4 regions of the Thermaerobacillus caldiproteolyticus genome follow, and region 2 is predicted to be linked to each of the others. Evidence: riboswitches for the same ligand, from Rfam matches in the RefSeq annotation. Region 2 holds a riboswitch; each other region holds the start of a gene.

Region 1 (3,808 bases), 1.2 Mb from region 2:
TAAAACAGCCGTTCATCGATGAACACGGATAATACATCACCTCTGGAACATGTGTTGCTACAACTGAATAAATGTCATCCGGTACAGCCATTGTCAGCAATCCAGCTCCGCTTCTTAAAGCCGCTTTTGCAGTCATAGTGACAGCGCCTGTCATATTTCGAGAACCGCCAATGACAAGACCTTTTCCATAAGTACCTTTATGCGACGAGCGTTTTCTTGTCGGCAGCGTTCTTACCACATCTGCTTCACTCCATAGCTTGCGAAACCCAGCATTTTTTTCCAAGGAAAGCGGAGGGATACCGATATCCACTACCATTAATTCACCATAGTAATCAGCTGTTGGGAACGTGTATGCACTTAGCTTTGGATATTGAATCGTGATCGTTGCATCCGCCTGAATAGCCGTCTCCACTCCTCCCCCATCAGCAAAAATCCCGCTTGGCACATCAATCGCATACACGACAAGCCTTTCTGCTTCGTTAACCTTGTCAATTATTTCTTTATATGGAGATCTCAATGTTCCTTTTACGCCAATTCCAAGCAACGCGTCAACGATAACGTCATAATGACTTAATTGTTCGGTAAATTCCTTCTCATTTCCTATGTAATGCTTTACTTCATATCCCGAATTCTCATAGATTTCAAGCGCTTTTTTCGCCGCTCCTTTTACTTTTTCCTTTGGCGGTACCAACCATAAATCGGTTGCATAACCATAACTTTTTAATACTCTCGCAATGACAAAACCATCCCCACCATTATTTCCCGTACCCGCTAAAACAGCGACGCGCTGAGTAGGATGAATTCGTTCCCGCAAAATTCTCGCAACAGCTTGTCCGGCATTTTCCATCAATGATTCTTCGCTCATACCGATTTGTTGAATCGTATACCGATCAATTGCGTACATTTCTGAAGCAGTAACCACGCGCATGACGTTCACCTCGCAAATTTTAATCCCCAATCAATATATACTTAACCCATTATTTCATATAAATTTTTTGTCGGTTACCAAAAACTCTAATCTCATCATATAAGTCATTTTAATTGCATAGTTACTAATTATCTAGCGTTTTCTATTTTAAGATTCTTCTTCGCCTATACGTAAAACACCTTTAAAAAATATACCATTTTTACTTATTCAACGAGCGTTTCATTCAGAATCCAAAAAGGCTGTGAGGTATTCGAAAAGAATACAAAGAAAATGTGAATAACATAGAAATTGCTATTTACCCCTTAAAAATGTTTTTGTCTTTGTGACTGAGTATTTCTTTTAATCTTTCTGATCAATGATGAGCGCTTCCCTCTTTTTGAATCCGTACTCATTCTTTATAACAAACTCCTTTTAAAAAATTTTTTCTATGATACACCAAGATTGTAAGCGATTTCTTTTTCTTTAGTCGGAAAAACGTATATTGACAATCATTTTTTTTAGAATTATGATTTATGTAAAAATTGAATACGATCAACCGCTTATCGAGAGTGACCGAGGGAACAGGCCCTATGACGTCCGGCAACCTCCTTATAAGAGGAACGGTGCCAAATCCTGCAGAATGACTTTCATTCTGAAAGATAAGTCGTGTACATAGATACCCGATGCCTCTTTCTGAATGAAAGAGGCATTTTTTCTTAACAAAAGATGCTCATGCATAAGGAGAGTAAAGTCTCTTATTGTATAAGATGAACATTAATCCTTGGTTGCCTTCTTCTCTTCATTCGCGAAAAGATGTGCACCATCTATAAATTACAAAAACAAAAATAGGAGCGAGGGATTCGATGATTGAGGTAAAGAACTTAGTAAAAGTGTATTCATCTAAAAAGAATAAGGTAATTGGCGTGGACAATGTTTCTTTAACGATCAAAAATGGTGAAATCTTCGGTATTGTCGGCTATAGCGGTGCCGGAAAAAGCACGCTTTTACGATGCTTAAATCTTTTAGAACGCCCAACATCGGGACAAGTCATCATCGATGGGGTCGATTTAACAACTTTAAATGACAAGGAATTACGCCAAGCACGCTTAAAGATCGGAATGATTTTCCAGCATTTCCACCTTGTTAGTTCAAAAACGGTATTTGAAAATGTCGCATTTGCTTTAAAAGCGGCAAAAAAGTCAAAAGACGAAATTGAGAAACGGGTGAATGAACTACTGGAAATGGTTGGTCTTGCTGATAAACGAGATGCGTATCCTTCCCAACTAAGCGGCGGCCAAAAACAACGAGTCGGAATTGCACGAGCACTTGCAAATGAACCAACTGTCCTCTTATGCGACGAAGCAACATCAGCGCTCGATCCAAGTACGACGAAATCGATTTTAGCCTTATTGAAAAAGATTAACCGCGAACTTGGAATTACGATTGTTTTAATTACTCATGAAATGGAAGTCGTCAAAGACATATGCGACCGTATTGCGGTGATGCAGGATGGAAAAGTAATTGAATTAGGAACCGTGTATGACATTTTTACGAATCCAAAAGAAGAATTGACAAAATCGTTTATTAATAGCGTTCTGCAATTTGAGCTTCCTGACCATTTGCTGAAAAAACGTACAGGAACGATTGTAAAAATTCAGTTCAAAGGTGAGATTGCCGAAGAAACAGTTGTTTCTGATATGCTTCAAACATTTAATGTAAAAGGAAATATTTTGCACGGAAAAATTGAGTACATTCAAGATATGCCGCTTGGAATTTTCATTATGGAACTTACAGGAGACCCTGATGAAATTGAACGAGCTATTGATTATATTTCCCTAAGAACAAAAGGATTGGAGGTCATTGCAAGTGCTGCTTAATTCGCTTATGAATCTAGTTCCTGAACTAAACAAAGCATTCTTGGAAACTCTTTATATGGTTGCCATTTCTCTTTCAGTGGCGATTATAGCTGGACTTCCTTTAGGAATTTTGTTATTCGTTACCGACCGCGGTCTGTTTTTAGAAAATACGACCGTTAAATCCGTTCTTGGATTTGTCGTAAATATGATTCGTTCCATTCCTTTTGTTATTTTGCTTGTTGGGCTATTGCCGCTCACCAAACTCATTACGGGAACAACAATCGGACCTACAGCGGCTTCTGTTTCGTTGTCCGTTGCGGCTATCCCATTTTTTGCTAGAATTGTAGAAACTTCTTTGCGGGAGATTGACAAAGGTGTGATCGAGGCCGCTGTTGCTGTCGGCGCCACACCTTGGATGATTATAAAAGACGTCCTCTTACCTGAAGCTCGTCCCGGCATTATGCACGGAATTACGATTACAACGATAAGTTTAGTCAGTTATTCGGCGATGGCAGGAATTGTCGGCGGCGGAGGAATTGGAGACCTTGCGATTCGTTTTGGCTATTACCGCTACGACAATACTGTTATGATTACAACAATCGTCATTTTAATCTGCCTTGTACAAATCATTCAGTTTGCAGGCGACCGCATTGCTCGTCTTGTTGATAAGCGATAAGGTCGTTGAACATACAAATATTAGGGGGATTTGTGATGAAAAAATTATCAGTCTTTCTAGTTTTATTGTTATCCTTCGGGCTTCTCGCCGCCTGCGGAAGCAAGGAAACAACTTCTAATTCTACAGAGAAAAAAGAACTTACGATTGGGGCTACTTCCGGTCCTTACAGCGACATGGTGAATAAAGCGATTAAGCCTATTCTTGAAAAGAAAGGCTATAAAGTAAAAGTTGTAGAGTTCAGCGATTACATACAACCAAATATAGCTCTCGCTAATGGTGATTTAGATGCCAACCTATTCCAGCACAAAATCTATATGGAGACATTCGCAAAACAACATCATCTTGACCTTTCAGAAGTGATCGTCGTTC
Region 2 (3,808 bases):
AGCGATTTGCAACGCTGATTGTGTAGATTGCTGCAAGCGGACATGAAGCGTCTTCAATCCACGCAACACAAGCCACGCGTCTTGCACTCCTAGCACTGCACCAAAGGCATTTTGCAATCTATACAGTTGATTAGCAAGTCCCTCATCTTTGACAACGGCAAGCCCGGCCACCACATCGCTGTGCCCAGATAAAAACTTCGTCGCGCTGTGAAGAACGACATCAACCCCTAGATCCAGCGGACGCTGCAACGCCGGAGTCATAAACGTATTATCTAAAAATGTTAAACAGCCGTTCGCTTTGGCAAGCTTAACAATGCCGCGAATGTCGGTAATTTTTAAAAGCGGATTCGACGGCGTTTCCACATAAATTACTTTCGTGTTTGGACGAATATGGGAAGCGACTTCATGCAAATCGGTCATATCAACAAACGTATATTCGATTCCAAACCGGCTTAGTACATCGGTAATAATGCGGTACGTGCCTCCGTAAACATCTTCTGTCACAAGGACGTGATCCCCTTTTGACAATAATAAAAACGCTGTAGAAATCGCCGCCATTCCAGAAGAAAAGGCAAAACCTCGCACTCCTCCTTCGAGCTCTGCGATCGTCTCTTCCAACGCTTCCCTTGTCGGATTGCCAGAACGGCTGTAATCGTATTTGCCGAATGTATCAAAATCGGCCTGATGAAATGTCGACGCGTGTTGAATCGGGACGCTCACCGCCCCGGTTTGCTCATCTACTTTCCATTTGTTATGAAGCAAATTTGTTTGAAAAGAGAACTCTTTTTTCACTTCGCTACACCTCTTTCATTTTTTCCAAGGCTTGCGACAAGTCGGCAATTAAATCTTCAACATGTTCGATGCCAACGGAAAATCGCAATAAGCGGTTACAGACGCCGTTGGCAATGCGAATTTCTTCTGGAATATCGGCATGTGTCTGCGTCGCTGGGTATGTAATAAAACTCTCGACACCCCCTAAACTTTCGGCAAACGTAATCACTTGTAAGTTCTGTAAAAAGCGATTAACCCACGCTTCATCGCGCAGGCGAAACGACAGCATCCCTCCCCGTCCCGGATACAAGACATCCGTAATATCTTCACAGGCGGCTAAAAATTCGCTAATTTTTCGTGCGTTTTCCTCGTGTTGTCTCATTCGCAGCGCCAGCGTTTTCATGCCGCGAATCAAGAGCCAAGAATCAAACGGCGAGAGAACGGCACCGATGGCATTATGATATTCCGCTAACTGTTGACAAAGATCCTCGCCCTTTGCAACAACTAATCCAGCTAATACATCGTTATGGCCGCCTAAATATTTCGTGGCACTATGGATGACAATATCAGCTCCTTGCTTAATCGGTTGTTGAATAACCGGGGTGTAAAACGTGTTGTCAACGATGAGAAGCAGTCCGTGTCGCTTCGCTAATTGCGCTACTTCTGTAATGTCTGTTTCTTGCATTAATGGATTGGTCGGGGTTTCCAGAAAAATCGCTTTTGTTTTTTCCGTAATCAAATTCTCCACTAATTGTATGTCGCGAAAATCTACATAATGAAAACCTAATCCGTATTTTCGCCATCCTCTTTCGAAAAGTCGATATGTACCGCCATAAAGATCAGCAGAAACTAAAAACTCATCCCCGCTTTCAAATAGTGCTAAAATCGTTTGAATCGCTGCCATCCCGGAACTGAACGCATAGCCGCGATCTCCGCCTTCCAGCTTTGCGATCGCTTCTTCGACAATTTTCCGGGTTGGATTGCCGGTCCGAATATAATCGAAGCCTGTTGACTGTCCGATACCTTCATGACGGTACGCGGTGGAAAAATAAACAGGAGGATTCACCGTTCCTGTCACGTTCTCACTTCTGTTTCCGATCTGCGCCAGTAATGTTTCCAGTTTCTCCATGCTTCTCTCCCCTTTTCCGGTAAAATAAAAAAAGCCTTCTAAGAAGAAGACTTTTTGCATACTCCACGAAGTGCTTCTTCTTATCTGCCGAATTGAAACCAATTCGCTGGATTTAGCACCTGGCCAATAAAACATTGGCTGGTTGCTGAAGCTTCACTGGGCCAGTTCCCTCCGCTTCTCTTGATAAGAATCCGTTTTCTGTTATTCATTTTTCAGATTTTCTTACAATGTAACTCATTCTCACAAATTTTTCAAGTAATTTTTAAAATTTTTATTCATCGTTATATACTGAATGATTCTGCGTAGAAAGCTCCAAACAGTGAGTTTTCTTTTCCGATATACGATTCGTTTACTTGCTGATTTATATAAATTATCAAAAAAATTGCGCTTCATTCTCTTTTACGAGATCAACAAGGTTTGAAGTACTTGTCAAAATCGGATTATCCATATTGTTAAAATTCGAGTGTATCCCTGCCATAAAAAAGAGTTTTTCCCCTAATACAGCCGCACCATATGGAGAAAGATCTTCCATGGCGTCTCCCAGAAAAGAAGGAACAACTTTGTCCCCTTTCTTAATCGTTGAAACACGTTCCATAACAGTTTCCCCAAGTTTTGAAAGCTAATCTATCTTACTTATAAAATCATTTTCATAACAAACACCCCAGTGTGAAGTAGGACCCAGGCAACAACTGCTCCTAGTATAAATTTCTTTTATTTTGAACTTCTCTATGACGAAAAGAGGCGATAGATTACTGTGCTGTATATCCCCCATCAATCACCGCAGCTTGCCCAGTAATGCCTTTTGCCCTTTCACTCGCTAAAAAAAGAGCGTAATCCGCCACCTCTTCCACACTTAATAGCCGTTTTTGTGGAACAAGCGGATAAATTACTTCCTCTAATACCTTTTCTAAAGGCACATTGCGCGTTGCTGCTAAATCTGTTAGTTGATTACGAACAAGGGGGGTGTCCACATATCCTGGGCATAATGCGTTAACAGTAATCCCATAAGGAGCTGCCTCCAATGCAGCCACCTTTGTTAAACCGATTACCCCATGCTTGGCACTATTATACGCTGCCTTACCTGCGAAACCGACAAGTCCATTAATGGAAGCCATATTAATAATCCGCCCGTACTTTTGCTTTTTCATAATAGGAAATACATGCTTGATAGCCATGAATGGAGCGATGAGCATCACGCGAATTAGCTGTTCAAATTTTTCTGTTGGAAACTCTTCAATCATGGAAACATATTGTAATCCAGCGTTATTGATGAAAATATCGATGCGTTCAAATTGTTGCACAGTTTGATCAATCGCCGCTTTTAATTGAGCCTCTGATGTTACATCACACGCCACCCCCAACGCTTCCGTTCCTTCACATCGTAACAGTTCTACCGCTTCATTTACCGCAGTTTGATGTAAATCTATTAAAGCAACTTTCGCACCATGTTCAGCAAATTTTTTCGCCAATTCCCATCCGATTCCCCTCGCGGCTCCTGTGATGACCGCCACTCGACTGTTGACCACATCCATATCTCCCTTCTTATCATGAATGTTCTACTATAAACGGGTTTTAACATACCTGTTGAAAAAACCTTCATTTCGCAACAAATTCTCCAAAAATAAAGTCAATGTAATCACGCACATCGGTGACATGTTTCAACATAAATATGCTACAATAAAACATGTGAACGCTTACTTTCTGATGGAGGATTTCGTCATGACAACACAAAGAGGAACCTTGTTCGAACAAACCCTTTATAGCCGTGAACTACAAGAAGATGTGACATTGCTGATTTATTTGCCTAGCACGTTTTCTCCGCTTTACAAATATTCCATTCTCATTGCTCAAGATGGGAAGGACTATTTTATGCTCGGCAAAATCGGGCGGGTCATTGAAGAACTATTA
Region 3 (3,808 bases), 480 kb from region 2:
GTCTTCCCTCTTCCTAGGTATGGAGCGAATGGCATTTTTGGTGAAGAAACAGAAGATGCGGTTATGGCTTTTCCAAAGCGTACGGTCTCCGCGTTGATGGAATTGCCAGATCTGAAACATTAAGAAATCGTAAAACAGCGGCTGCATCATCAGGAATTCCCATTATCAATTAAAGCGACAAAGGCGCAATGTTACAGCGGGCATTAAAACATCTCGGCTTTGCCCCAAAATGTATGGATGTCATCTACGAAAAGCAAACGGAGACGCTTTCCACCTATGTATACCGCTTTGCGGGATTTATAGGGCAAATACAAGAAAAATTTATGCGTATGGAACTACAGCACAAGTGAGCGTTCTCATCAAACGTATGAAACAGCGGCTTTATAGCCACAATGTTCGCTTCAAGAGGGCGGTTTCTTTTTCATTCTCCTCCCTTTTTATTCTATCTAAAAATAATTCCTATCGAAAAACTCGGGTTGACTTTTGAAAGAATTATGTTAAAATTTTAGTCAATTCCATACTTATCAAGAGCGGCGGAGGGAACTGGCCCAATGAACCCCGGCAACCTACTTCTTCAGAAGCAAGGTGCTAAATCCAGCCAAATGGGAACCATTTTGGGGAGATAAGGTAGAATACGTTACCTCTTCAGTCTTTCCGAAATGGAAAGTTTTTTTATTATCAAAGTCAAAGGCAGTGTGATTCTCTCTCGATCCTATTGTTCTTCACGTGCGCTTCAGGGCGTGAAAGCGATTGGACTCAGAAGAGCTAACTGCCGAGCTAGACAATAAGAAAAGCCAAGATGGCAAGGAGGGACTGTTGTGGGCAACGATCAGCAACAACTCGAGACCATTTTTACAAAAATTAAGGAAATGTTAGATTCCATGAAGTTTGGTTCTATTACTCTTGTTATTCAAGACGGTAAAATTATTCAGCTGGAAAAAAACGAGAAAGTAAGATTAAGATAAATTAAAAAGTACGCTGACTAGACAAACTAGAGGCGGCTTCCCTTTTTTTGCATGCAAACCATAGAGGGGAAGATCGCCTTTTTTTATAGCAATCACATGTAGGGGGAACAACATATGTTAACGTATCATACGTGGGACGAAGAAAAACCGTCATTTTCAAGTGACAATGAAACAAAAGGAGCATTAGATGTTTTGGCTTGGGCATATGACCATTATCAAGATGATATCGTATATGCCTGTAGCTTCGGTATTGAGGGCATCGTCTTAATCGATTTGATCGCCAAAGTAAAACCGGATGCCGAAATCGTCTTTCTTGATACAGGGCTTCATTTTCGTGAAACTTATGAAACGATTGAAAAAGTAAAAAAGAAATATCCATCTCTTCGCATCATTATGAAACAACCAAACTTATCACTTGACGAGCAGGCAAAACAATTTGGTGATGAATTGTGGAAACATAATCCGAATAAGTGCTGTGAATTGCGCAAAATCGTGCCGTTGCGTGAAGTATTAACCGGTGTGTCCGCTTGGATCTCTGGCTTGCGGCGCGAACAATCGTCCACACGTCGACATGTCGAGTATTTAAACAAAGACGAAAAATTCCGATCGATTAAAATATGTCCATTAATTCATTGGACATGGAAAGATGTATGGAATTATGTTCATAAGCATGAGCTTCCGTACAACGAGCTCCATGATAAAGGCTATCCAAGCATCGGCTGCGAACCATGCACTTCCCCTGTTTATGATTTAGAAAACTTACGCTCGGGAAGATGGGCCGGACATGAAAAAATCGAATGCGGTCTTCATGAATCATAGGAGGAGCCGAAAACATGTTAATCACCATTGCTTTTATCGTCTCCTTCTTCTTCGCGATGAACATTGGGGCAAGCGGAGCGGCGGCCGCAATGGGAGTTGCTTATGGGTCCGGAGCAATTAAACAAAAGTATATCGCCCTTCTTCTTTGCGGCCTTGGTGTATTTCTTGGAAGTCTCGGCGGAGGTGAAGTCGTCAAAACCATTGGCTCCGGCATTATTCCTTCATCCATTTTAACGATTAAAATTGTCATTATTATTTTAACGGCTGCAGCAATCTCCTTATTTGCAGCGAACATTATGGGCATTCCTTTATCAACGAGCGAAATTACTGTTGGCTCTATTGTCGGCGTTGGAGTCGCCTATCAAGCTTTATACGTGCAAAAACTTCTTTTCATTGCTTCCATTTGGGTGATCATTCCCATTATCGCGTTCGCGTTCACCTTCGTCGTCGGCAAATGGTTTTTAAAGCTCAAGAAAAAGTATCCTCAAGTCGAACAAGGAACGTGGCAAAAAAGTTTTATGACACTACTCATTATTACCGGCTTTTTCGAGGCATTTTCAGCCGGAATGAACAACGTTGCTAATGCGGTGGGGCCACTAGTCGGTGCCGGATTAATTTCCGTGACAGACGGAACGATTTTCGGCGGATTGTTCGTTGCGTTAGGTGCCATTTTACTAGGAAGGCGCGTGCTTGAAACGAACGGAAAAAAGATTACCAACTTTTCTCCGTTTGAAGGAATCGCTATTTCCGGTACCGGTGCCATTCTCGTCATCATCTCATCCATTTTTGGATTACCGGTACCATTAACACAAATTGCGACATCAGCCATCATTGGCATCGGTACGGCGAAAACCGGATTTTACATTTGGCAAAAACGAGTCGTCATTCAATTATTAAAAGTTTGGCTTATTTCACCGATCTTTTCGCTTGTTATTTCTTACAGTCTCGTCAAATTACTGCTAGACAGCGACCTTTACACGATCGTAGCGATTTTTAGCGTCTGTCTTGCCACTCTTGGCATCATCAGCTTAAAGAAAACGATGGCCGAAGAAAATCGGTCTTTATATGAAGATGGCAGTGGCATTTAATAGTAAAGCATAGTTATCCAATACGAATAATATACTAGGAGGAATGAAAAATGAGCGTAAGCATTCCACATGGAGGAACATTAATCAACCGTTGGAATCCCGATTATCCTATTGACTCCCTTCACAAAGAAATTCCGCTCAGCAACGCAGAACTAAGCGATCTTGAACTGATCGGAATCGGTGGCTATAGCCCGCTTACCGGATTTTTAAGAAAAGAAGATTACAATGCAGTCGTTGAAACGATGCGCCTTGCTGACGGTACCGTTTGGAGCATTCCGATTACGCTTGCCATCAACGAAGAAAAGGCAAAAGAGCTCTCCGTCGGCGAAACGGTAAAGCTTGTTTATGATGGCGACGTATACGGAGTCATCGAGGTTCAAGAAATTTATCAACCGGATAAACAAAAAGAAGCGCTCCTTGTCTACAAAACCGATGACTTAAATCATCCAGGCGTAAAGAAATTATTTGAAAAACCGAACGTGTATGTCGGCGGGCCTATAACCCTTGTCAAACGCACTAATAAAGGCAAATTTGCTCAATTCTATTTCGACCCAGTGGAAACACGAAAGCATTTTGCCGAACTTGGCTGGAAAACCGTCGTCGGCTTCCAAACCAGAAACCCAGTCCATCGAGCTCACGAGTATATTCAAAAATGCGCTCTTGAAACTGTTGATGGTTTATTTTTAAATCCACTGGTCGGTGAAACGAAATCCGATGACATTCCGGCCGATATTCGTATGGAAAGCTATCAAGTGTTACTCGAAAACTATTATCCGAAAGACCGAGTCTTTCTTGGCGTCTTCCAAGCAGCGATGCGCTACGCCGGACCACGCGAAGCGATTTTCCACGCGATGGTACGCAAAAACTTTGGCTGCACCCATTTCATCGTCGGACGCGACCATGCCGGTGTCGGCAACTATTATGGGACATATGATG
Region 4 (3,808 bases), 750 kb from region 2:
ACGTATCGCTTCAGCAAAGGCATTGATGTCCGCCTGTTCGACGATAGTCACTTCAACACCAAATCGCGGTAGCATCTCATCCATGATCTTAGCAGTACTCATATAGTGCCGCGTCTGTGCAATCACATGATCTCCTGCACTGACTAGAGCTAGAATGGTCGTAGCAATTGCTCCCATCCCAGAGCCAGTGACCAATGCGGTTTCTGTTCCTTCAAGCTCAGCCATAATTTTCTTTACACGCTCATGCACTGGATTACCATAACGCGTGTAATACCGCGGATGACGAGGGGTTCCCGCCATTTCTGCGAATTCACTGGAATTATGGGCACGAAACGTAGCTGTGTAATAAATCGGCGGAGCCACTGCCCCATCATTGGTTACCCAATCATCAGCATGTACGACCAAGGTTTCGTTTCGGAGTCCTTCAAGGTTCAACTCTTCATGATTATCACGTTTGCTCATCTGCTCTCTCTCCTTTGCTTTTCTAAATACTCAACTACTAGACGATAAACACAGTTAGCTCCGATCTATACCAATCCATCTTCGTGGCAAAGAATTTAGCGTCAACCGAAATGTTCCGCTTTTTGCAAGATTTCTACACTTTTTCTCAGAATACGTAATGAAATAATCGATGAAAATATAAAGAAACTCATCTTTGATTTAAATAATGGTAAAAATCTACTCTACCATTATCTCACGGTAACTTTATGGTAGCCATTCTTATAAGTATAAAGCTTCAATCACCCCGATTTACTTGAATGAACTCTCACATCACTCCCAAGAATTCTCTCGACTTATACATATACAAGTACTAGCTAGTATTTTGGTCGGTACGGATTTCTCTTTTAATTGACAGAACTTTTTTTCATTTCGTAACTTAATAGATATTATATAATTTTTTTAAAAAAAGTAAATCGGTAGTTCTATATAAATTCAGTTTGAAATTCCGACATGTTTAACCGACACTGATCCTTGTCTATACTGCTCTACACAAGTAAATCAAGGAGCGGATGAATCATGAAGAAAAAAGGATGACAAATGACGAACAACCACAGTTGGATCACCGCTAGAAACGCAGAATGAAAAATGCGAACATAGGAAAACGGAGTGAAAAGATGCACCTGCACTAGCCGCAATATAAGCTTGAAAAGATGTATAAACCGTTGTCGTTAATGTATCGATCTTTTTCCTTTAATATTTTAGTTGTTTTAATACCTTCATCAGTAACCGGAATTTTAATGATAACTTTTCCAGTAATTTGTTCAATTATATATTCTGCCTCAGCCACTACTTCTTCAGCCTTATCGCCAAGAGCTTGAACAAACAGTTCTTTTTCATTACCTAAAATAGTTCGAATTTCTTTTAACAAATCTAAATAAGTTTGATTTTCTTTGGCTATAATTGAAGCATTAGTAGTAACACCCGAAGTCGGAAAATATTCACATAAACGTGAATTTGTTTTGTATTTGCAGAATCAATATATAATCTCATTCTAACCACCCCTATAAAATACTATGGACTACTTTATGTTTGATACTTCATCATAAAAACTGATTTTGTCTTCTGAAGAACAGCTATTTTGCAATGAAATCAACAAACTTGATTGGGAGCTATAGAGCTTCAATAGTTAATTGACATTCAGGAAGATTATCCGGAAGAAAGAATCAAACAAACAATCAACTGACCAAAAAGTAAATAAAATAAAAAAACATTGACATAATATTTATTCATCTATATACTGTTAGATAAAACTCTGAATATTAAGTTAATTTTCTCTTATCGAGAGTGGTGGAGGGACTAGGCCCAAAGAAGCCCGGCAACCTTCAAGCAAAATTGCTTGACAAGGTGCTAAATCCTACAAGTCATCTGATATGATGACTTGAAAGATGAGAGGTCAGCGCTATAAAGTTACCCTCTTCATCGGAAGAGGGTTATCTATTTGCTCATTTTTTAAATCTATATGAGATAACAGCGCCTTTAATCCTAGTATTCATATAGAATTTATAAAATTAAATTATAAGGATAGGAGGACAAAATGATAAAAAGAGTAGATTCTTGAATGCATGTAGATGTTTTACAAAAAATTCTTTGATACGCCTATAAAAAATACCAGAAAGGAGAAATCATTTTGAGCATTGTAAGTAAAAAAACTTACCCCTCTTATTTATCTGATGAGTTATCAAGAAAATTTGTACAAAATGAACGCCAAGAATTTCTTTTACATCAAGCATCAGAGCTTGCTGAACGATTTTACGAAAAAGCTGACAATATAGACAAAGAAGGAAGGTTTCCATTTGAAAATTTTCAAAAGCTAAAAGATTGTAATTACCAATCACTTACTGTTCCTAAGCAATATGGTGGAGAAGAAATTTCACTGTATGAATTTCTTCTTATGCAAGAGCGATTAAGTCAGGGAGATGCTTCCACAGCTTTATGCATCGGTTGGCATCTTGGCGTTATTTATGATCTAAGGGAAAGACAAACATGGGATAGCGAAAAATTTAAGTGGCTGTGTCATGAAATTGTACAAAATAAAGTGCTAATTAATCGATTGGCAACAGAGAATGGAACGGGAAGTCCTACAAGAGGCGGAAAACCTGAAACGGTAGCGATCAAAAGAAATGGCAAATGGGTGATTACAGGAAGGAAATCCTTTTCATCTATGGCAATAGCTCTTGATTATTCATTAGTTACAGCCACCATTCAAGAATCGGGGAAAGTCGGATCTTTTTTAGTTGACCATCGCCTTAATGGGGTTAAAGTCGAAGAAAATTGGGATATGATTGGAATGCGAGGCACGCGGAGTGATGATCTTGTACTGGATCAAGTGGAATTACCAGAAGATTCACTGGTGGAATTGGATCAATTGGAATCATCGAAAGGCAATATAGGGAGGGCATGGTTGCTTCATGTTCCAGCATGCTTTCTTGGGATTGCGATTGCAGCTAGAAATTATGCCATTTCCTTTGCTTCTGAATATCAACCGAATAGTCTGTCTAGCCCAATCAAAGATGTTCCAGAGGTTCAAAGAAAAATTGGCGAGATGGATTTAGAGCTATTAAAAGCAAGACATACTCTTTATTTTGTCGCACATCGGTGGGATACATACCCAGAAAAACGCATGGAAATGAGTGGAGAATTAGCGGCAGCTAAACATATTGCCGTAAACAGTGCCAATAAAGTCGTTGATTTAGCGATGAGAATCGTAGGAGCTAGAAGTCTACAAAAATCTAACCCACTGCAACGATACTATAGAGATGTTAGAGCTGGAATCCATAATCCGCCAATGGATGATACCGTTATTTCTTTACTCGCAAAACAAGCATTACAAAATTTCAATTAAATCTATTGTTTTTAGTAAGACATTTATGTAAAACAAGATTTTCCATTTTGCACTACACATTTAGGGGGAAGAGCAATGAAAGCATATAAAATACCATTTTTGTTTATTGCGCTAGTATTTCTTATATTGTCAGGATGCTCAAGCTTGACTCAAAAAGCAAATAGTTCAGTGACTAAGACAATTAAACTTGGAGCAACTGCTGGACCGTATAGTGATCAAATAAAGCAAGCTATAAAGCCTTATCTCGAGAAAAAAGGATATAAAGTGGAAATAGTTGAATTCAACGATTATGTTCAACCTAATATCTCTTTAGACCAAGGTGCAATAGACGCAAATGTATTTCAAAATGAAATTTATATGAAGAACTTTGCAAAAACCCGACATATGGAGCTTTATGAAGTTATTAAAGTCCCAACCGCGCCTATCGGAGTATACTCCAAAAAACATAAATCATTAGACGAGATC

Evidence for each region. Region 2 has a riboswitch for S-adenosylmethionine ahead of ISX45_RS01830 (methionine biosynthesis PLP-dependent protein). Riboswitches for the same ligand answer to the same signal wherever they lie in the genome.
Region 1: linked by a shared signal. The riboswitch ahead of ISX45_RS07700 (methionine ABC transporter ATP-binding protein) and the one ahead of ISX45_RS01830 (methionine biosynthesis PLP-dependent protein) in region 2 are both predicted to bind S-adenosylmethionine.
Region 3: linked by a shared signal. The riboswitch ahead of ISX45_RS18100 (YezD family protein) and the one ahead of ISX45_RS01830 (methionine biosynthesis PLP-dependent protein) in region 2 are both predicted to bind S-adenosylmethionine.
Region 4: linked by a shared signal. The riboswitch ahead of ISX45_RS16740 (acyl-CoA dehydrogenase family protein) and the one ahead of ISX45_RS01830 (methionine biosynthesis PLP-dependent protein) in region 2 are both predicted to bind S-adenosylmethionine.

The regions. Positions count from the first base shown of each region.
Region 1 covers NZ_CP064060.1:1,570,497-1,574,304, forward strand. The annotation lists gene ISX45_RS07695 (NAD(P)H-hydrate dehydratase) at 1-928, opposite strand, end outside; SAM riboswitch class I at 1,465-1,573, shown strand; gene ISX45_RS07700 (methionine ABC transporter ATP-binding protein) at 1,771-2,784, shown strand; gene ISX45_RS07705 (methionine ABC transporter permease) at 2,774-3,439, shown strand; gene ISX45_RS07710 (MetQ/NlpA family ABC transporter substrate-binding protein) at 3,475-3,808, shown strand, end outside.
Region 2 covers NZ_CP064060.1:338,028-341,835, reverse strand. The annotation lists gene metC (cystathionine beta-lyase) at 1-792, opposite strand, end outside; gene ISX45_RS01830 (methionine biosynthesis PLP-dependent protein) at 797-1,900, opposite strand; SAM riboswitch class I at 1,978-2,090, opposite strand; gene ISX45_RS01825 (hypothetical protein) at 2,274-2,495, opposite strand; gene ISX45_RS01820 (3-hydroxybutyrate dehydrogenase) at 2,650-3,426, opposite strand; gene ISX45_RS01815 (alpha/beta hydrolase) at 3,620-3,808, shown strand, end outside.
Region 3 covers NZ_CP064060.1:3,598,299-3,602,106, reverse strand. The annotation lists gene ISX45_RS18105 (peptidoglycan-binding domain-containing protein) at 1-123, shown strand, start outside; SAM riboswitch class I at 519-629, shown strand; gene ISX45_RS18100 (YezD family protein) at 849-965, shown strand; gene ISX45_RS18095 (phosphoadenylyl-sulfate reductase) at 1,080-1,784, shown strand; gene ISX45_RS18090 (sulfate permease) at 1,799-2,872, shown strand; gene sat (sulfate adenylyltransferase) at 2,923-3,808, shown strand, end outside.
Region 4 covers NZ_CP064060.1:3,326,625-3,330,432, reverse strand. The annotation lists gene ISX45_RS16750 (trans-sulfuration enzyme family protein) at 1-462, opposite strand, end outside; gene ISX45_RS16745 (transaldolase family protein) at 1,127-1,399, opposite strand; SAM riboswitch class I at 1,774-1,893, shown strand; gene ISX45_RS16740 (acyl-CoA dehydrogenase family protein) at 2,129-3,343, shown strand; gene ISX45_RS16735 (MetQ/NlpA family ABC transporter substrate-binding protein) at 3,419-3,808, shown strand, end outside.